Regions from separate parts of the Enterobacter cloacae complex sp. ECNIH7 genome, predicted to be linked through region 3. Evidence: predicted binding sites of a transcription regulator. Region 3 holds the regulator's gene; each other region holds the start of a gene.
What was found. Region 3 encodes LexA, which represses DNA repair genes until DNA is damaged. Its sites were predicted from a motif close to TNCTGTATGTACATACAGNA; they were not measured.
Positions count from the first base shown of each region.

Region 1 (7,033 bases), 560 kb from region 3:
GCACGCGTTTAATGCCGATTATCGTCCGAGCTATCACGCAGAATCAGCCAAAGATGGCTGGCAGAGAATGCTGGCGTGGTTTAGCCAGTACGGCGGTAAGAAAGCGTAATAAAAAAGCCCGGTGGCGGCTATGCCTTACCGGGCCAACAGGTAGGCCGGGTAAGCGTTGTCGCCACCCGGCAATCCAGCACCGCTACGCCTGACGCAGGTTCTGCGCCGCCTTCACCATGTTCGCCAGCGCCGCGCGCGTCTCCGGCCAGCCGCGGGTTTTCAGTCCGCAGTCCGGGTTCACCCACAGGCGTTCTGACGGAATGCGCTGGGCCGCTTTTTTCAGCAGGGCTTCAATCCACTCCACGCTCGGCACGTTCGGGGAGTGAATGTCGTACACGCCCGGCCCGATTTCATTCGGGTAGTCGAACTCTTCAAACGACTCCAGCAGCTCCATGTCTGAACGCGAGGTCTCGATGGTGATCACGTCGGCGTCCAGCGCGGCAATCGAATCCATGATGTCGTTAAATTCGCAGTAACACATGTGGGTGTGGATCTGGGTGTCATCCTTCGCCACCGCAGCGTTGATGCGGAACGCTTCCACGCCCCACTGCAGGTAGGCATCCCATTCGCTGCGGCGCAGCGGCAGGCCTTCGCGCAGCGCCGGCTCGTCAATCTGGATAATGCCAATGCCTGCCGCTTCCAGATCCGCCACTTCATCACGCAGCGCCAGGGCAATCTGTTTGGCGATGGTTTCACGGGTCACGTCTTCACGCGGGAACGACCAGCAGAGAATGGTCACCGGACCGGTCAGCATCCCTTTTACCGGCTTGTCGGTCAGGGACTGGGCATACTTCGCCCACTCCACGGTGATCGCTTCCGGGCGGCTGACGTCACCGATAACCACCGGCGGCTTGACGCAGCGGGAGCCGTAGCTCTGCACCCAGCCGTTCTGGGTAAAGACGAAGCCGTCCAGGTGCTCGCCGAAGTATTCCACCATGTCGTTACGCTCGGCCTCGCCGTGCACCAGCACGTCCAGCCCCAGGCGTTCCTGCTCGATAATCGCCTGCTTGATGTGTTCCGCGATACCGGTGCGGTAGTGATTCGCATCCAGTTTGCCTTTTTTAAAGTCCAGACGCAGGCCGCGGATCTCCGTCGTTTGCGGGAAAGAGCCGATAGTGGTTGTTGGCCACGCAGGCAGGTTGAAGCGGGCGCGCTGGGCTGCGGCGCGCACCTCATACGGACTCTGACGCTGGCTGTCCCGGGCGGTGATGGCCGCCAGGCGTTTTTCCACCGCCGGGTTGTGCACGCGCGCCGAGTGACGACGCGCCTGGATCGGGGCGCTCCATTCGGTAATCGCCGCCGTTTCGCCGCTGTTCAGCGCGTCGCGCAGCAGCGTTAGCTCTTCACATTTTTGCAGCGCGAAGGCAAACCAGCTTTTTACTTCAGGGTCGAGACGGGTTTCCACGCTCAGATCGATCGGGCTGTGCAGCAGGGAACAAGATGAGGCCACCCACAGCTCACGTTTGTCGACGATGTCTTTGATTTGTGCGTATTTCTCGGTGAGATCGGCGCGCCAGACGTTACGGCCGTTGATCAGCCCGGCAGAGAGCAGCCAGTCCGCTGGCAGGCGCTTGTGCAGTTCCGCGACATCGTCTTTACCGTGTACGAGATCAACGTGCAGGCCTTGAACCGGCAGCGCGGTAATGGTCTTCAGGTTCGGCGTCACGCCTTCAAAATAGGTCGTCAGCAGGAGTTTTACCTGACCGGTGAGCGCGTCATACGCCGGTTTGAAGGCATCGAGCCAATCCTGCGGCAGCTCAAGCACCAGCGCCGGTTCGTCGATTTGCACCCACTGAATGCCGCGTTTGCCCAGCTCACTCAGCACCTGTTTGTAGACCGGCAGAATATCCTTCAGCAGGCTGAGTCGGTCAAACGGCTCGCCCTTTACTTTGCCCAGCCACAGGTACGTTACCGGCCCGAGCAGCACCGGCTTCACCTGGTGGCCCAGCGCCAGCGCTTCATCCACTTCGTCCAGAAGCTGCGTCCAGGCCAGCCTGAACTGCTGGCCTTTGACGAATTCCGGCACCATATAGTGATAGTTGGTGTTAAACCACTTGGTCATTTCCGCCGCTGCCGCTGGCTCCCCCGTTGGCGCGCGGCCACGGCCGATGCGGAACAGAGTATCGATATCTACCGATCCATCTTTGTTCTGATGACGAGCCGGCACGTTGCCAAGCAGCAGGCTGGTCGTCAGAACATGGTCGTACCAGGCGAAATCGCCCACCGGCAGCAGGTCAATGCCCGCCTGTTTTTGCTGATCCCAGTGGCGGGCGCGCAGCTCGCGTCCTACCGCCAGCAGCTCTTCACGGGTGGCATTACCCGCCCAGTAGCTTTCTTGCGCTTTTTTCAGCTCGCGATGCAGGCCGACGCGAGGGAAACCGAGAGTGTGATTGCGGATTGTCATGTTTTTCTTCCTCTAATTAATTGTAAATCCTTTGGATTTTGAATTTAGGGAAGGCGGCAAGTTTGCTCATCCCCGGGAGCTTACATGAGTAAGTGACCGGGGTGAGTAAACGCAGCCAACGCACCATAAATTTAAAAGACGAAGGATTTTAGCCGTCCAGATGTTTACACATCCATAATTGGCAGTTACTGTATATTCCTCAAGCGCAAAATGTTCATGGCGAAGTGAAGGACTTTCATGATCGAGATTAAACACCTGAAAACGCTACAAGCGTTGCGGAACTGCGGTTCGCTCGCGGCGGCTGCGGCCACGCTGCACCAGACCCAGTCTGCCCTTTCTCACCAGTTCAGCGATCTGGAACAACGCCTCGGCTTCCGTCTTTTTGTGCGTAAGAGCCAGCCGCTACGCTTTACGCCGCAGGGTGAAATTCTCCTTCAGCTGGCGAATCAGGTCCTGCCGCAAATCGCGAGCGCGCTGCAGGCGTGTAACGAACCGCAGCAGACCAAACTGCGCATCGCCATTGAGTGCCACAGCTGTATTCAGTGGCTGACCCCCGCGCTTGAGAACTTCCGCCAGAAATGGCCGCAGGTGGAGATGGACTTTAAATCCGGCGTGACGTTCGACCCGCAGCCCTCGCTGCAGCAGGGCGAGCTGGATCTGGTCATGACCTCTGACATCCTGCCGCGCAGCGGCCTGCACTATTCGCCGATGTTTGATTATGAAGTGCGCCTGGTGCTGGCGCCGGACCACCCGCTGGCCGCCAAAACGCGCATCACGCCGGAAGACCTGGCGACAGAAACGCTGCTGATTTATCCGGTCCAGCGCAGCCGCCTGGATATCTGGCGCCACTTCCTGCAGCCGGCAGGCATCAGTCCGCAGCTGAAAAGCGTGGATAACACCCTGCTGCTGATTCAGATGGTGGCGGCCAGAATGGGTATCGCGGCGCTGCCGCACTGGGTGGTGGAGAGTTTTGAACGCCAGGGTCTGGTGCAGACCAAAACCCTGGGTGAAGGACTGTGGAGCCGACTGTACGCCGCCGTGCGCGATGGCGAGCAGCGTCAGCCGATTACGGAGGCGTTTATTCGCTCAGCGCGGAACCACGCGTGCGACCATCTTCCGTTTGTGCGGAGCGCGGAGCGACCCATCGGCGATGGACCCACAGCGAAGCCAGGATCACCGCTCCCCCAATAAGGAAGCTCGGCCAGTGCGGCTGTTGCTGCCAGATGGCGAGGTTGACCAGCAGCCCTGCCGGGACATGCACGTTGTTCATGATCCCCAGCGTACCGGCGTCTACCTGCGTAGCGCCGTAGTTCCACATGAAGTATCCCAACCCTGACGCCACTACGCCCAGCCAGACCAGAACGCCCCACTGCACGGCGGTAGTCGGCAGCTTTTGCGGATTACCGAGCATAAACCACGCCGCCACCGCGACAATCGCGGCGCCCATATAAAACCATGCGAACGCGTTATGCTGCGGCATCGGGCGGGTTTCCATCAGGCGTTTGTAGCCCACCATGCCGATAGCGAAACTGATGTTGGCGAGCTGGACGAACATCAGCCCGGTCCAGAAGTGATCGCTCACTTTGTCGTAGCGAATAATCGCCGCGCCGATCACCGCCAGCGCGGCGCTCAGCAGGTATCCCCAGCGCAGACGGCGTTTACTCAGCAGATCGTATATCAGCGTGATATAGAGCGGCGTCAGCACGGTAAAGAGCAGGAATTCGGAGACGGACAGGTAGACGTAGGCCCGGAAGCTGAACAGGTACATGATGCCGAGCTGCATCGCTCCCACCAGCATATACAGCACTATCGTTTTCAGCGATTGTCCGCGCGTGCGCAGAAACGGCAGGAACACCAGCGCCGCCAGCCCCACGCGCATCAGCACCGAGAAGTAGCTGTCGACCGAACCGGCAAGGTATTCGCCAATCAGGCTAAAGGAGAAGGCCCACAGGATAGTGGTGATAATGAGTAGCGCCACAATGCTTGTCTCTCAGAAAGAAGGACAGGCATTGTAGCGAACTCTTTAGTTGACAACTGAGCAATAAACAACCGAATGAAGATTATTCAAGGAACAGTTTACGCAGATACTTCGGTACCGCGTTGTCAGCGTTAGAACCAATCACTTCCAGCTCAGGGTGCAGATCCTTCAGACGCTGGTGCGCGTTCTGCATGATGCAGCCCTTGCCCGCCATCGAAAGCATCTCGGCGTCGTTCATGCCGTCACCGAAGGCGATACAGTCTTTCAGCCCGAAGCCCAGACGTTTCGCAACCGCTTCCAGCGCGTGACCTTTGGAGACGCCACCCGCCATTACTTCCAGACAGGTCAGGGTTGAGAAGCTCACGTTGACGCGATCGCCCCAGCGGGCGTTGATCGCCTGTTCCAGCGGGAGCAGCTCTTCGTGGCTGTCACAGGTGAAGAACACCTTGCTGATCCCTTCCGGCTCCAGCAGGCCCGGTTCGTAAAGGGAGTAGTTGAATACCGCTTCCTTGAAGAAACGCATTTCATCCGGGCGGTGGCGGTTCATAAACCAGTCGTCGTCGCGGTAAACGTTAGTAACGATAGCCGGGTTGTCATGCACCACGCCGAACAGATCGGCGGCAATATCGCGATCCAGATTGTGGGTAAAGATCAGGTTGCCGTCGGTATCATGCACGCGCGCACCGTTGGAGGTGATCATGTACGATTTGATCTCAAGATTATCGCGGATCTGCCCCACGTCCACGTGGTGGCGGCCGGTGGCGAACACAAAGTTCACGCCACGGGCAGTCAGGAGTTTTAAGGTCTCTTTCGCGTAAGGCGACAGGGTGTGGTCGGGGGAAAGCAGCGTGCCATCTAAATCAGATGCAACAACCTGGTACATAGGGATTTCAACCTCTGGTGGAAAACAAGAATCAATTATGCCTGTTGAAAAATTCAACAATGGCGTTAAGCGCGACTGAGCGCATAGCGTCCTTTTCAAAAAGGATCTCATGGAACGCGCCGTTAATGACCAGCGGTTTACCCCCTTCACAAGGGTGACCGGCTGCAGCGCGCAGTTCACAATAGCGGTCATGCATGCGGTTATCCACCACACGCTCTTCTTCCGCCTGGATCAGAAGCGTCGGCGTGTCATCATCGCCTATGCCCGCCAGCACCTGCTCACCGGCCAGAATCCCCTCCCGCACCCAGTGCCAGGTCGGGCCGCCGACGCGCAAGCGCGGTTCATCGGCATAAAAGCGCAGATTACGGCGATAACGCTGCCGGCTATGGGTTAAGACGTTGATGGCGAACGGCAGCGCGCGCCAGCGTCCTGTGCCAATGGCGTAACCTTCACGAATGCGCTGATGGCCCTCAGCCCAGTCAAGAAGATGGCGCACCATCCAGTCAGGAAAACGGATCACGATACCGTACATCGGCGCGGTGAGCGCAATGGCGTCGCACTCGTGCGCATAACGCTGCAAAAACAGCGTCGAAATGGCGCCGCCCATGGAGTGCGCAAGAATATACCGCTTGCGCCAGGGGCCGGGCTGAACGTCCTGCTGCCAGAACGCGGCAAAATCGTCGACGTAATCGCTGAAGCGATCGACGTGCCCACGGTGCGTGTCCGGCAGCATACGTCCGGACAGCCCCTGTCCACGATGGTCGATGATCAGGACATCGAACCCCATATGGACCAGGTCATAGGCCAGCTCGGCGTATTTAACGTAGCTTTCAATACGCCCGGGGCAGACCACAATCACCCGGTCATTTTTTTCATTTCGGAAACGAACGAAACGCACCGGGATGCCCCCGACGCCCGTAAACTCATCTTCCTCACGCTGCCGCCAGAAATCGGTCAGCGGCCCCATAGAGAAAGCAGCAAAAGCGTTTTCTCGTGTTTCCCAGTCCTTTTTCTGCTGAAACATTGGGTTTCCACTCACGTAATCCAGGGAATATCGTTTTTTTCGTCACCGGTCACAAAATGACTCAATAATAGCGTATTGTGGCATAAAAATAGACGGTTCGGGAGTTTCAAATGACCTTCGAATGGTGGTTCGCCTACCTGCTGACATCCATTATCCTCAGCCTTTCTCCGGGTTCGGGTGCTATTAACACCATGACCACCTCCATCAACCACGGCTACCGCGGTGCAGCGGCGTCGATTGCCGGTTTGCAGACCGGGCTGGGCATTCATATTGTGCTGGTCGGGATCGGTCTGGGGACCCTGTTCTCCCGCTCCGTGCTGGCCTTTGAGGTGCTGAAATGGGCCGGGGCAGCGTATCTGATTTGGCTCGGCATCCAGCAGTGGCGCGCGGCAGGTTCCATCAACCTGAATACGCTGGCTCAGACGCAAAACCGCGGCCATCTGTTTAAGCGCGCGGTGTTCGTCAACCTGACCAACCCGAAGAGCATCGTTTTCCTCGCCGCGCTGTTCCCGCAGTTTATCGTTCCGCATCAGCCCCAGGTGATGCAGTACGTGGTGCTGGGCGCGACCACCATTATCGTCGATATCATCGTGATGATTGGTTACGCGACGCTGGCGCAGCGAATTGCGGCGTGGATTAAAGGGCCTAAGCAGATGAAGGCCCTGAATAAAGTCTTTGGCTCGCTGTTTATGA
Region 1 is NZ_CP017990.1:4,924,967-4,931,999, forward strand. Features, by position in the region: gene WM95_RS24575 (dienelactone hydrolase family protein) at 1-109, shown strand, start outside; gene metE (5-methyltetrahydropteroyltriglutamate--homocysteine S-methyltransferase) at 194-2,455, opposite strand; gene metR (HTH-type transcriptional regulator MetR) at 2,693-3,646, shown strand; gene WM95_RS24595 (carboxylate/amino acid/amine transporter) at 3,534-4,433, opposite strand; gene yigL (sugar/pyridoxal phosphate phosphatase YigL) at 4,516-5,316, opposite strand; gene pldB (lysophospholipase L2) at 5,348-6,340, opposite strand; gene rhtB (homoserine/homoserine lactone efflux protein) at 6,451-7,033, shown strand, end outside.
Region 1: a site for LexA is predicted at 2,642-2,661, ahead of metR (HTH-type transcriptional regulator MetR). Genes of this name have one in related genera too.

Region 2 (7,033 bases), 650 kb from region 3:
GAAGCCTACGCCATGAAAATGCCGCCGCTGGCGAGCTTTATGGACGGCATCGGCAACGGCCTTGGCTACGGCGTGATCCTCCTGACCGTTGGGTTCCTGCGCGAGCTGATTGGCAGCGGCAAGCTGTTTGGCATCACGGTGCTGGACACGGTGCAGAACGGCGGCTGGTATCTGCCAAACGGCCTGTTCCTGCTGGCTCCTAGCGCATTTTTCATTATCGGTTTGTTGATCTGGCTGATTCGTACGCTGAAGCCAGAACAGCAGGAAAAGGAGTAACCGACAATGGCTCATTACCTGAGTTTGTTTGTGCGTGCGGTGTTTGTTGAAAACATGGCGCTCGCGTTTTTCCTCGGCATGTGTACATTCCTTGCGGTTTCCAAAAAAGTGTCGACGGCATTTGGTCTCGGTATCGCGGTCACCGTGGTGCTCGGCTTATCAGTACCGATCAACAATCTGGTGTACAACTTTGTGCTGCGGGACGGCGCGCTGGTGGAAGGAGTTGATCTCAGCTTCCTGAACTTCATCACCTTTATCGGGGTGATCGCGGCGCTGGTGCAAATCCTCGAGATGATCCTCGATAAGTATTTCCCGTCGCTCTACAACGCGCTGGGGATCTTCCTGCCGCTGATCGCGGTGAACTGCGCCATCTTTGGCGGCGTCTCGTTTATGGTGCAGCGTGATTACAACTTCAGCGAATCCGTAGTGTACGGTTTTGGTTCCGGCATCGGCTGGATGCTGGCGATTGTCACCATGGCGGGGATCCGCGAGAAAATGAAGTACGCCAACGTGCCAGCGGGTCTGCGTGGCTTGGGGATCACCTTTATCACCACCGGGCTGATGGCGCTGGGCTTTATGTCCTTCTCCGGTGTGCAGCTATAAGGGCTAACAGATGGAAATTATCCTTGGCGTGGTGATGTTCACGCTGATTGTACTGGTGCTGTCAGGGCTTATTCTGGCGGCGCGCGCGAAGCTGGTGAATTCCGGCGACGTGGTCATTGATATTAACGACGAGCCGCAGAATCAGATCCGCACGCCGGCGGGAGACAAGCTGCTCAACACGCTCTCCGGTAACGGCATTTTTGTCTCCTCAGCCTGCGGCGGCGGCGGTTCCTGCGGGCAGTGCCGCGTGACGGTAAAAGAGGGCGGTGGCGATATTCTGCCAACCGAGCTGGCGCATATCACAAAGCGTGAGGCAAAAGAGGGCTGTCGTCTGGCCTGCCAGGTCGCGGTGCGCCAGAACATGAAGATAGAGCTGCCGGAAGAGATCTTCGGCGTCAAAAAATGGGAGTGCGAGGTTATCTCTAATGATAACAAAGCCACCTTTATTAAAGAGCTGAAGCTGCGGGTGCCGGAAGGTGAGCATGTCCCGTTCCGCGCCGGAGGATACATTCAGATTGAGTGCCCGGAGCACGCTGTGGCCTATGCGGACTTTGACGTGCCGCATGAGTACCGCGCCGACTGGGACAAATTCAATCTCTTCCGCTTTGTATCTGAGGTGAAAGAGCCGACGCTGCGCGCCTACTCGATGGCCAACTACCCGGAAGAGAAGGGCATCATCATGCTCAACGTGCGTATCGCCACGCCGCCACCGAATGTGCCGGATGCACCGCCGGGCGTCATGTCGTCATACATCTGGTCCCTGAAGCCTGGCGATAAGGTGACGATCTCCGGCCCGTTCGGGGAGTTCTTCGCGAAAGATACCGACGCGGAAATGGTCTTTATCGGCGGCGGTGCCGGTATGGCCCCGATGCGCTCGCACATCTTTGACCAGCTCAAGCGGCTGGGTAGCCAGCGTAAGATCAGCTTCTGGTACGGGGCGCGCTCGCTGCGCGAGATGTTCTATGAAGATGAGTTTGAACAGCTGGCGCGTGAAAACCCGAACTTCACCTTCCATGTGGCGCTTTCCGATCCGCAGCCGGAAGATAACTGGACGGGCTATACGGGGTTCATCCACAACGTGCTGTATGAAAACTACCTCAAACAGCACCCGGCGCCTGAGGACTGCGAGTTCTATATGTGTGGTCCCCCGATGATGAACGCCGCCGTGATTAAGATGCTGAAAGATCTCGGTGTCGAAGATGAGAACATCTTGCTCGATGACTTTGGAGGCTGATGATGCTGACGTTTCTGGCAACCTTTGTGGTGTTTGTGCTTGTCATCTTCGGCATGTCGTTAGGCTGGATCGTTAAGCGGAAAAGCATTCAGGGCAGCTGCGGCGGTATTTCTTCTATTGGGATGGAAAAGGTTTGCGACTGCCCGGAACCGTGCGATGCGCGGAAGAAAAGGATGGCCCGCGAACAGCAGCGCATTATTTAATTTTTTTGTAGGCCGGGTAAGGCAAAGCCGCCACCCGGCGTTCTCACATCTGCTTCTCAATCCTCATTTGTTTACTGTATACTTATCCAGTGATGAGTGAGGGCTTACTATGCGCAAAATAATCCATGTCGATATGGACTGCTTTTTTGCCGCAGTGGAGATGCGTGACAACCCGGCGCTGCGGGATATTCCCATCGCCATTGGCGGCAGCCGCGTTCAGCGTGGTGTCATCAGCACCGCCAACTATCCTGCGCGCAAATTTGGCGTGCGCAGCGCGATGCCGACGGCGATGGCCTTAAAGCTCTGCCCTCATCTCACGCTTCTGCCCGGCCGGTTTGAAGCCTATAAAGAGGCTTCCCTTCATATTCGGGAAATCTTCTCCCGCTATACTTCTTTGATAGAGCCGCTGTCGCTGGACGAAGCCTATCTGGATGTGACCGACAGCGTGCACTGCCACGGCTCCGCCACGCTGATGGCGCAGGAGATCCGCCAGACGATTTTCAACGAGCTGAATCTGACGGCTTCGGCGGGCGTCGCGCCCGTTAAATTCCTTGCCAAAATTGCCTCCGATTTAAATAAGCCCAACGGTCAGTACGTCATTACGCCTGACGAGGTGCCGGCGTTTTTGAAAACGCTGCCGCTTGGCAAAATACCTGGGGTAGGAAAAGTCTCCGCCGCAAAGCTGGAAAGCATGGGGCTACGGACCTGCGAAGATGTGCAGCGAAGCGATCTCGCCATGCTGCTCAAGCGCTTTGGAAAGTTTGGCCGCGTACTGTGGGAGCGTAGCCAGGGGATTGACGATCGCGATGTGAACAGCGAACGGCTACGAAAATCCGTCGGCGTTGAGCGCACCCTCAGTGAAGATATTCATGACTGGTCCGAATGCGAAACCATTATCACGGAACAGCTTTACCCGGAGCTGGAACGACGCTTAAGCAAGGTGAAGCCGGACCTGCTGATTGCCCGTCAGGGTATCAAATTAAAATTCAACGACTTCCAGCAGACCACGCAGGAACACGTCTGGCCGCGTCTGAATAAGGACGATCTCATTGCGACGGCGAAAAAGGCATGGGAAGAGCGCCGGGGCGGGCGAGGGGTGAGGCTGGTGGGATTGCACGTCACGCTGCTGGATCCGCAGTTAGAGCGACAGCTGGTTTTGGGATTGTAAAAAAGCCCGGTGCGCTATGCTTACCGGGCCTACGTTTTTCACCCTCTCCCTTTGGGAGAGGGCTGGGGTGAGGGTATTACTTAACAGGGATCGCTTTCAGCAGCTCAGTCAGCAGCGTCCAGTAGTGACCGACGCTTTCGATATGAACCTGCTCATCCGGCGAGTGCGGGCCGGTAATGGTTGGCCCGATGGACACCATGTCCATGTCCGGATACGGTTTCTTGAACAGGCCACATTCCAGACCGGCGTGGATCACCTGAATGTTCGGCGTGCTGTTGAACAGACGCTGATAGGTTTCACGCACCAGCGCCATCACCGGAGAACTTGCATCCGGCTGCCAGCCCGGGTAGCTGCCTTTTGCAGACGTTTTCGCGCCCGCCAGCGTGCCCAGAGATTCCAGCATGCTCACCACGTACTCTTTACCGCTGTCGATCAGAGAGCGGATCAGGCAGATGATTTCCGCGCTGTCGTTGCTCATGGTCACCACGCCCACGTTCAGTGAGGTTTCCACCACGCCTTTCGCCACGTCAGAGTTGCGGATCACGCCGTTTGGCGTCGCGTTCAGCAGCTGAACGAAGGTGTCACGAGACTGCGCGGTCAGCGCGGCTTTATCTGTAGATACAGATTCCAGCACTACGGTCAGGTTTTTCTCTTTCGCCGACAGTTCGTTTTTCAGGATATCCAGGTATACGCTGGAGAGTTTTTTCAGCTCGTCCGCTTTTGCCGCGGGAACCGCTACGGTGGCGAACGCTTCGCGCGGAATCGCGTTACGCAGGGTACCGCCGTTGAAGTCCACCAGACGCAGATCCAGCTCGGCCGCATGGCCTGCCAGGAAGCGCGCCAGCAGCTTGTTGGCGTTACCCAGACCCAGGTGAATATCACCGCCGGAGTGGCCGCCTTTCAGCCCTTTCAGCGTCAGCTTGAAAGTCTGGAAGCCCGCAGGAATCGCTTCGCGCGACAGCGGCAGGGTAGAGATGAAATCAATCCCGCCCGCGCAGCCCATGTAGATCTCACCTTCTTCTTCAGAGTCGGTGTTGATCAGGATGTCCGCCTGCAGCCAGTTCGCCTGCAGACCGAACGCGCCGTCCATGCCAGCTTCTTCGGTCATGGTCAGCAGCACTTCCAGCGGACCGTGCTCAACGCTGTCGTCGGCCAGCACGGCCAGCGCAGAGGCCATACCGATGCCGTTATCCGCGCCCAGCGTGGTGCCGCGTGCTTTCACCCAGTCGCCGTCGATGTACGGTTGAATCGGGTCTTTGGTGAAGTCGTGAACGGTGTCGTTGTTCTTCTGTGGCACCATGTCCAGGTGCGCCTGCAGCACAACCGGTTTGCGGTTTTCCATCCCTGCGGTAGCAGGTTTGCGGATCAGAATGTTGCCAACCTGGTCACGTTCAGCATGCAGACCTTTTTCCTTCGCCCAGCCCATAATATGTTCGGCAAGCTGTTCTTCATGGTAGGAAGGGTGTGGAATGGAGCAGATTTTCGCAAAAATATCCCACAGCGGCTGCGGAGATAATTGAGACAGTTCAGACACGATAAGTCTCCTTGTCGAGGCGCTGCAAACAGGGTTGCAGGTCACAGGGTTAGCAGGTTAATAGTTACCACAAGTCAGGCTTGCGAGATGAAACTGAGAATACCACTTTCTCTGCTGGCTGGTAGCATAAAGCATGTAAAAACTCAGGCAGAGGGCGCTAAACACTGGTTTTTAGTGCGTCAGATCTCTATAATCTCGCGCAACCTATTTCCCCCTCGAACACTTTTTAAGCCGTATAAAAACAGGCTGGGACACTTCACATGAGCGAAAAATACGTCGTCACCTGGGACATGTTGCAGATTCACGCACGCAAACTGGCTGCGCGTCTGATGCCTTCCGAACAGTGGAAAGGCATTATTGCCGTCAGCCGTGGCGGTCTGGTACCGGGGGCGCTGCTGGCACGTGAGCTGGGTATTCGTCATGTCGATACCGTTTGCATCTCCAGCTATGACCATGACAACCAGCGTGAGCTGACCGTGCTGAAACGTGCGGAAGGCGACGGCGAAGGTTTCATCGTTATTGATGACCTGGTGGATACCGGCGGTACTGCGGTTGCTATCCGCGAAATGTATCCGAAAGCACATTTCGTCACTATCTTCGCGAAACCTGCTGGCCGCCCGCTGGTTGACGATTACGTGATTGATATCCCGCAGGACACCTGGATTGAACAGCCATGGGATATGGGCGTGGTCTTCGTACCGCCTATTTCAGGCCGTTAATACCAGTACGTAACTTTACACGCCCGACTATGTCGGGCGTTGTTCTTTTTGGCCTGCCACGCGTTACAATAGTCTTCATATGACGTATTCATGGAGGCAACGCAATGACGCAGGCGAATCTCACCGAGACTCTCTTCAAACCCCGTTTCAAACACCCTGAAACGTCGACGCTGGTGCGTCGCTTCAATCCGGGTACCCAGCCTGCCGTCCAGTCCGCGTTAGACGGTAAAAATGTGCCTCACTGGTATCGCATGATTAACCGCCTGATGTGGATCTGGCGCGGTATTGACCCCCGTGAAATCCTTGATGTGCAGGCACGTATCGTGATGAGTGAAGCCGAACGTACCGACAGCGAACTCTACGACACCGTGGTGGGCTACCGTGGCGGAAACTGGATCTACGAGTGGTCTAAACAGGCGATGCTCTGGCAGCAAAAAGCCAGCCAGGAAGAGGACGCCACGCGCAGCGGCAAGCACTGGCTGCATGCGGCCAATCTCTACGCCATCGCCGCGTATCCGCATCTAAAAGGCGATGAGCTGGCAGAGCAGGCCCAGGCGCTGGCGAACCGTGCTTATGAAGAGGCGGCGCAGCGTTTGCCGGGTCAAATGCGCGAGCTTGAGTTCACCATTCCAGGTGGCGCACCCGTCACCGGGTTCCTGCATATGCCGGAAGGCGACGGCCCGTTCCCGACCGTCCTCATGTGCGGCGGGCTGGATTCGCTGCAAATTGATTATTACAGCCTGTATGAGCGCTACTTCGCACCAAAAGGGATCGCGATGCTGACGCTTGATATGCCTTCAATTGGTTTCTCATCCAAATGGAAACTGACTCAGGATTCCAGCCTGCTGCACCAGCATGCGCTCAAAGCGCTGGAAAACATTCCGTGGGTTGACCACACCCGCGTGGCGGCTTTCGGCTTCCGTTTCGGCGCGAACGTCGCGGTGCGTCTGGCTTACCTTGAATCTTCTCGTCTGAAAGCCGTCGCCTGCCTCGGCCCGGTCGTACACGCTCTGCTCAGCGATCCCGCACGCCAGGGGAGCGTACCTGAAATGTACCTTGATGTGCTGGCCAGCCGCCTTGGCATGCATGATGCATCAGACGAAGCGCTGCGCGTTGAGCTCAATCGTTACTCGTTAAAAACGCAGGGGCTGCTGGGACGTCGCTGCCCAACGCCGATGTTGTCAGGGTTCTGGAAAAACGATCCGTTCAGCCCGGAAGAAGAGTCGCGATTAATCACTTCGTCATCTGCGGATGGCAAATTGCTTGAGGTGCCGTTCAGCCCGGTCTATCAGAATT
Region 2 is NZ_CP017990.1:984,479-991,511, forward strand. Features, by position in the region: gene WM95_RS04710 (NADH:ubiquinone reductase (Na(+)-transporting) subunit D) at 1-276, shown strand, start outside; gene nqrE (NADH:ubiquinone reductase (Na(+)-transporting) subunit E) at 283-879, shown strand; gene nqrF (NADH:ubiquinone reductase (Na(+)-transporting) subunit F) at 890-2,113, shown strand; gene nqrM ((Na+)-NQR maturation NqrM) at 2,113-2,316, shown strand; gene dinB (DNA polymerase IV) at 2,426-3,484, shown strand; gene pepD (cytosol nonspecific dipeptidase) at 3,561-5,018, opposite strand; gene gpt (xanthine phosphoribosyltransferase) at 5,279-5,737, shown strand; gene frsA (esterase FrsA) at 5,842-7,033, shown strand, end outside.
Region 2: a site for LexA is predicted at 2,389-2,408, ahead of dinB (DNA polymerase IV). Genes of this name have one in related genera too.

Region 3 (7,033 bases):
ACCACTCTATTCTTGTGAAGAAAAAACCGCGTTAACGGCAAAAGAACAGGCGGCTCATGGCCGCCCTCAGGGTGTACTTCCTTGTACTTGCGGGTATAGCCCGGTTACCAGCGGTAGTCGTTGCGTTTTTCCCAGTCGCCCACTTCTTTTTCCGCCTGGTCTTTCGCGTAGCCGTAACGTTCCTGAATTTTACCGACAAGCTGATCGCGTTTACCTTCAATGACGGTCATATCGTCATCAGTCAGCTTACCCCACTGTTCTTTCGCTTTACCTTTGAACTGCTTCCAGTTGCCGCCGATTTCGTCTTTATTCATCATCGTGTCCTCTTAGTTAAGCGTCGGGTCGTAACGTCCGTTACGTTCTTTTCTGCTGGACGTGATAATTATTGTAGTTAAGGATTCGGCAGTTGATTTCATATTCGGAATCTTTAACCGTCACGATATATCGTGACGTGAAGGGAACCAGGTATCGTTTTGCCAGTGGCGATGCCAGATAAAAGCCAGCGATATCCCTCTCAGCGAGAGGAAAACGGCCAGGGCCAGCCACAAACCGTGATTACCCAGCCAGGGAAGCGTCAGCAGCGTCAGGCCAAACCCTGCCGCCGCGACTGCCATGCTGTTGCGCATTTCCGCTCCGCGCGTCGCACCAATAAACATGCCGTCCAGCAGATAACACCAGACGCCGACCACCGGTAAGATGACTTGCCAGATGAGATAGTGACTCGCCAGCTCGCGCAGCGCAGGGATAGACGTAAGCAACGCGACGATTTGCTCACCAAGGCAGGCATAAACCAGGCCGAACGCCAGCGCCACCAGTCCCGACTGGCGGCAGGCTGCCCGCCAGACGTCCCGCAGCTGCCCGCTTTCGCGCGCGCCGTAAGCCTGCCCGGAATACGCTTCTACCGCATAGGCAAAACCGTCCAGCGCGTAGGCGGTAAAGGTCAGTAGCGTCATCAATACCGCGTTGACCGCGACGATTTCTGGCCCCAGTCGCGCCCCGAAAACCGTCAGCGCGCCGAAGCAGAGCTGAAGCAGCAGCGAGCGCAGCATGATGTCACGATTAAGCGCCAGCAGCCTACGGATATTGCCGCGCCATGCGGTTTTGAGCAGCGCCAGGGAGATGCCGCGCATCGCCAGCACGCGCCAGACCATCCACAGGCCAATAATAAAGGTTCCGTATTCGGCAATTGCCGTCGCCAGCGCCGCACCCCGCACGTTCATATGCAGGCCCATTACCAGCCAGACATCCAGCACAATGTTGAGAAGGTTGCCTACCACCAGCAAAATCACTGGTGCACGGGCGTACTGAACGCCCAGGAGCCACCCCAGCAGAACCAGGTTTGCCAGCGAGGCGGGCGCGCTGAGCCAGCGGATTTCAAGGAAACGTCGCGCCTGAGCCAGTACCGCCTCGCTGCCGCCGACAACATGGAGCGCAAGGTCGATCAGGGGCGTACGAAATAAAACGATTAACGCCCCTGCACCGAGCGCAAGGATCAGCGGCTGGACCAGCGCGCGCGCCAGACGCAGCGGATCTTTTGCACCATAAGCCTGGGCCGTGAGCCCGGTGGTGCTCATGCGCAAAAAGAGCAGCAGCATAAACAGGAAGCTGGTTGCCGTCGCGCCAATCGCCACGCCGCCAAGATAAACAGGCGAATCAAGGTGGCCAATAACGGCAGTATCGACCAGACCCAGCAAGGGAACGGTAATATTGGAGAAAATCATCGGCAGAGCAAGACGCCACAATGCCTTATCGGATGCCGTCAGCAGTGACATGAAAAATACCGGGAGTCGAGAATGAAGCAGGCTACAGCGGCGCCATAGCCTGTCAGGAAGAGGTTACAGCCATTCGCCGTTGCGAATGACCCCAACCGCCAGTCCTTCGATAGAGAAGTTGTGTTCGCGGAGATCGACCACAATCGGGGAGAACTCGTTGTTTTCAGGCAGTAGCTGAACAGTGTTCCCCTGTTTTTTCAGACGCTTGACGGTGACTTCATCATCAATGCGCGCGACAACCACCTGGCCGTTACGCACATCCTGCGTTTTGTGCACTGCAAGCAGATCGCCGTCAAGAATACCGATGTCTTTCATCGACATACCGCTGACGCGCAGCAGGAAATCAGCGCTCGGTTTGAACATGCCAGGATCGACCTGGTAGTGGCCTTCAATATGCTGCTGTGCCAGTAAAGGCTCACCGGCAGCAACACGGCCTATCAGCGGAATGCCCGTCTCTTCTTCCACCAGCAGGCGGATACCGCGTGACGCGCCTGAAACAATCTCAATCACGCCTTTACGCGCCAGCGCTTTCAGGTGTTCTTCAGCAGCATTCGGAGAACGGAAGCCCAGACGCTGCGCGATTTCCGCACGCGTGGGTGGCATACCCGTCTGGCCGATATGATCCCGGATGAGATCAAACACCTCTTGCTGCCTGGTCGTTAACGCTTTCATTCCGCCCCCTGGGTGTATATACAGTTATGCTGTGAGTATATACAGTCAAAGGCGATTTTGGAACCAAAAACTGCACAAAAAACCAGGGACTTAATTATTCCTCGAGGCTCATCGGAAATGTGACCAAAGCAGCGTGACCCAGGTGATAACGGCAGTGATAATCGCCAGCAGCACGGCAGCAGAGCCCATGTCTTTTGCGCGGCCAGAAAGCTCGTGGAAATCTGAACCTATGCGATCAACAACGGCCTCAATAGCGCTATTAAGAATTTCCACTATCATCACCAGAAGCACGGAACCGATAAGAAGTACGCGGGTAATAGCATCAACATCAAGGAAACAGGCGACGATCACCGCGATGATTGCGGCGACGCCCTCCTGGCGAAATGCAGCTTCGTTGATCCACGCGGCACGGAAACCTTTCCATGAATAGCCGGCGGCTTTGATGATACGCGTTAACCCAGTGGTATTATTGGCCATTAAAAGAACCTTTTATGAAAAAAAGCGTCAGTAACAGGAACTGTAGCGCGTTTCGCTACAGCCTGAAGTATGACGGGTAACAACAGAAATTTTGCGCGCTTTCTGTTATCCTTGCGCCGCAATTGCATTATTAACCAGAGGCTTTACATCGTTTATGTCCGGCTGGCCACGAATTTACTACAAATTACTTAATTTACCATTAAGCATCCTGGTAAAAAGCAAGTCTATCCCAGCAGAACCCGCGCTGGAATTGGGGCTCGATACCTCGCGTCCTATTATGTACGTTTTGCCTTATAACTCGAAGGCAGACTTACTGACGCTTCGCGCCCAGTGTCTGGCGCATGACTTACCTGACCCGCTTGAACCGCTTGAAGTTGACGGCACTTTACTGCCGCGCTACGTGTTCATTCACGGTGGACCGCGCGTGTTTACCTACTACACGCCAAAAGAAGAGTCCATCAAGCTGTTCCACGACTATCTCGACCTGCACCGGAGCAACCCCGATCTGGATGTGCAGATGGTGCCGGTATCGGTGATGTTTGGTCGTCGTCCGGGCCGTGAAAAAGGTGAAGAGAATCCGCCGCTGCGCATGCTTAACGGCATCCAGAAGTTCTTCGCGGTCTCCTGGCTGGGACGCGACAGCTTTGTGCGTTTCTCCCCTTCCGTTTCGCTGCGTCGAATGGCGGACGAGCACGGTACCGACAAGATCATCGCGCAAAAACTGGCGCGCGTGGCGCGTATGCACTTCGCTCGTCAGCGCCTGGCTGCCGTAGGGCCGCGTCTCCCGGCGCGTCAGGATCTGTTCAACAAGCTGCTGGCCTCCAAAGCGATTGCTCGCGCCGTTGAAGACGAAGCGCGCAGCAAGAAAATATCGCATGAGAAAGCCCAGCAGAACGCCATTGCGCTGATGGAAGAGATTGCAGCGAACTTCTCTTACGAGATGATTCGCCTGTCCGATCGTATTCTCGGCTTTACCTGGAACCGCCTGTATCAGGGCATCAACGTTCATAACGCCGAGCGCGTACGCCAGCTGGCGCATGATGGCCATGAGATTGTCTATGTTCCCTGCCACCGCAGCCACATGGACTACCTGCTTCTTTCCTACGTGCTCTATCACCAGGGGCTGGTACCGCCGCATATTGCTGCCGGTATCAACCTGAATTTCTGGCCAGCAGGTCCGATTTTCCGCCGCCTGGGCGCGTTCTTTATCCGTCGTACCTTCAAGGGCAACAAGCTCTACTCCACCGTGTTCCGCGAATATCTGGGCGAGCTGTTCAGCCGCGGCTATTCCGTGGAGTACTTCGTGGAGGGCGGTCGTTCCCGTACCGGACGTCTGCTCGATCCGAAGACCGGCACGCTGTCGATGACCATTCAGGCGATGCTGCGCGGAGGAAACCGTCCAATCACGCTGGTGCCAATCTACATTGGCTATGAGCACGTAATGGAAGTGGGCACGTACGCGAAAGAGCTGCGCGGTGCGACCAAAGAGAAAGAAAGCCTGCCGCAGATGCTGCGCGGCTTGAGCAAGCTACGTAATCTCGGTCAGGGCTACGTGAACTTCGGCGAGCCGATGCCGCTGATGACGTATCTGAACCATCACGTTCCCGAGTGGCGTGAATCCATCGATCCAATCGAAGCGATTCGTCCGGCCTGGCTGACGCCAACGGTTAACGGCATCGCGTCCGAGCTGATGGTGCGCATTAATAACGCCGGTGCAGCTAACGCCATGAACCTGTGCTGTACAGCGCTTCTGGCTTCGCGTCAGCGCTCGCTGACCCGCGAGCAGCTCACAGAGCAGCTGGATTGCTATCTGGACATGATGCGCAACGTGCCGTATTCCGTTGATTCAACCGTGCCTTCTGCTACCGCCAGTGAGCTTATCGATCACGCGTTGCAGATGAACAAGTTTGAAGTCGAAAAGGACACGATCGGCGACATCATCATTCTGCCGCGCGAGCAGGCAGTGCTGATGACCTACTACCGCAACAACATCACCCATATGCTGATGCTGCCGTCGCTCATGGCGGCTATCATCACCCAGCACCGCAGTATTTCGCGTCAGGAGCTATTGCGTCACGTTGAGACGCTCTATCCGATGCTGAAAGCGGAGCTGTTCCTGCGCTGGAGCAAGGATGAGCTGGCGGGCGAACTGGACAAACTGACGGAAGAGCTGCGTCGTCAGGGGCTGATCGCCGTCTCAAACGACGAGCTGCACATCAATCCGTCGCGTTCCCGTACCCTGCAACTGCTGGCGGCCGGCGCGCGCGAAACGCTGCAGCGCTACGCCATTACGTTCTGGCTGCTGAGTGCGAACCCGTCTATCAACCGCGGTACGCTGGAGAAAGAGAGCCGGACGCTGGCACAGCGCCTGTCCGTTCTGCACGGCATTAACGCCCCGGAGTTCTTCGACAAAGCGGTCTTCAGCACCCTGGTTCTGACTCTGCGTGATGAAGGCTACATCAGCGATACGGGCGATGCCGAGCCGGAAGAGACGCTGAAGGTGTACCAGATGCTGGCAGAACTGATCACCTCGGATGTGCGTTTGACGATTGAGAGCGCGACGCAGGGCGAGTGATGTGAAAAAGCCGGGTGGTGGTTTCACCTGACCCGGCCTGGCATCCTGCATAATATAAAGGCCCGGTAGGCGCTACCGCTACCGGGCCTTATTTTTGAGCCTTGTTAAATCACCGCATTCAGCTCAGCAATGTGAAAGCAATCATCCCGACAATCGCACCCGTCGTGCCGAGGATGGTTTCCATCAGCGTCCAGGTTTTCAGGGTTTGCGCTTCGGTGGCGCCGGTAAATTTACCGAAAAGCCAGAAACCCGCGTCGTTAACGTGAGAGACCACAATCGAACCGCCCGCGATACAGATAGACAGCGCGGCCATCTGCGCACCCGAGTAGTTCAGCTGTTCAATCACCGGCATCACCAGACCCACGGCGGTTAAGCACGCCACGGTTGCGGAACCCTGAATGATACGCACCGCCGCGGCCAGCACAAAGCAGGTTACCGCAATCGGCAGGCCCATCCCGGTCAGCGCTTCGCCCAGAGCCGGGCCCACGCCAGAATCCACCAGCACCTGCTTGAACACGCCGCCGGCGCCGATCACCAGCAGGATAATACCCGCCGGCTGCAGCGCGGCACCGCAGATCTCCATCACCCGGTCTTTCGGCATTCCCTGACGCATCGCCAGGCCGTAAATCGCCACCAGACAGGCCACCAGGATCGCCGTGAACGGGTGACCGATGAACTCGAACCATTCATAGGCGCTGGAACCCACCGGCACAAAGCGCGCGGCGATGGTTTTCAGACCCACGAGAACCAGCGGCAGCAGGATCAGCGACAGGCTGAAGCCGAAGGACGGCATTTTGCCCTCGCCCAGGTGCGGCTCGGTGATGTCGTCCGGAATATGCAGCTCAACGTAACGGCTGATGAAGTTGCCCCACAGCGGACCGGCAATAATCATCCCCGGAATTGCCGCGCACAGGCCAATCAGGATCATCCAGCCAAAGTCGGCGTGCATCTGGGACGCCAGCAGCATCGGCGCAGGCCCCGGCAGCAGAAACGCTGCAGCCGCCGCCACGCCCGCAAACAGCGGAATAACCAGCTTTACGAGGTTAGTGCCGGTATGGCGCGCCATGGAGAACGCGACGCTTATCAGCAGCACAACGGCCACTTCGAAGAACAGCGGCAGCGCGCAAATCAGGCCAGCCAGACCAATCGCGTAGTGCGCGCGGCTGTGGCCGAAGGATTTCAGCATCTTGACGGCAATCTGGTCGACCGCGCCCGTCTCGTGCAAAATCTTGCCAAACATCGCGCCAAGGGCGACCACAATCGCCAGGAAGCCCAGCGTGCCTCCCATCCCTTTTTCCATCGTCGCGGCGATCTTGTCGAGCGGCATACCGGAAAAGAGACCTGCACCTATAGAAACCACCATCAAAGCGACAAAAGCGTGCATACGCGCCTTCATCACTAAAAACAGCAGCAGCAACACGGAACCCACTGCTGTCAAAACTAGCGTTAATGTACTCAAAACTTACTGCCTTTTATTAATGACCTCGATGGTGCTGGCAACAACACCCTCCAGTGACTGATCGATATCAACCACTAA
Region 3 is NZ_CP017990.1:336,143-343,175, reverse strand. Features, by position in the region: gene zur (zinc uptake transcriptional repressor Zur) at 1-35, shown strand, start outside; gene WM95_RS01655 (CsbD family protein) at 105-314, opposite strand; gene dinF (MATE family efflux transporter DinF) at 435-1,772, opposite strand; gene lexA (transcriptional repressor LexA) at 1,836-2,444, opposite strand; gene WM95_RS01640 (diacylglycerol kinase) at 2,553-2,921, opposite strand; gene plsB (glycerol-3-phosphate 1-O-acyltransferase PlsB) at 3,076-5,496, shown strand; gene gntU (gluconate transporter) at 5,615-6,955, opposite strand; gene gntK (gluconokinase) at 6,959-7,033, opposite strand, start outside.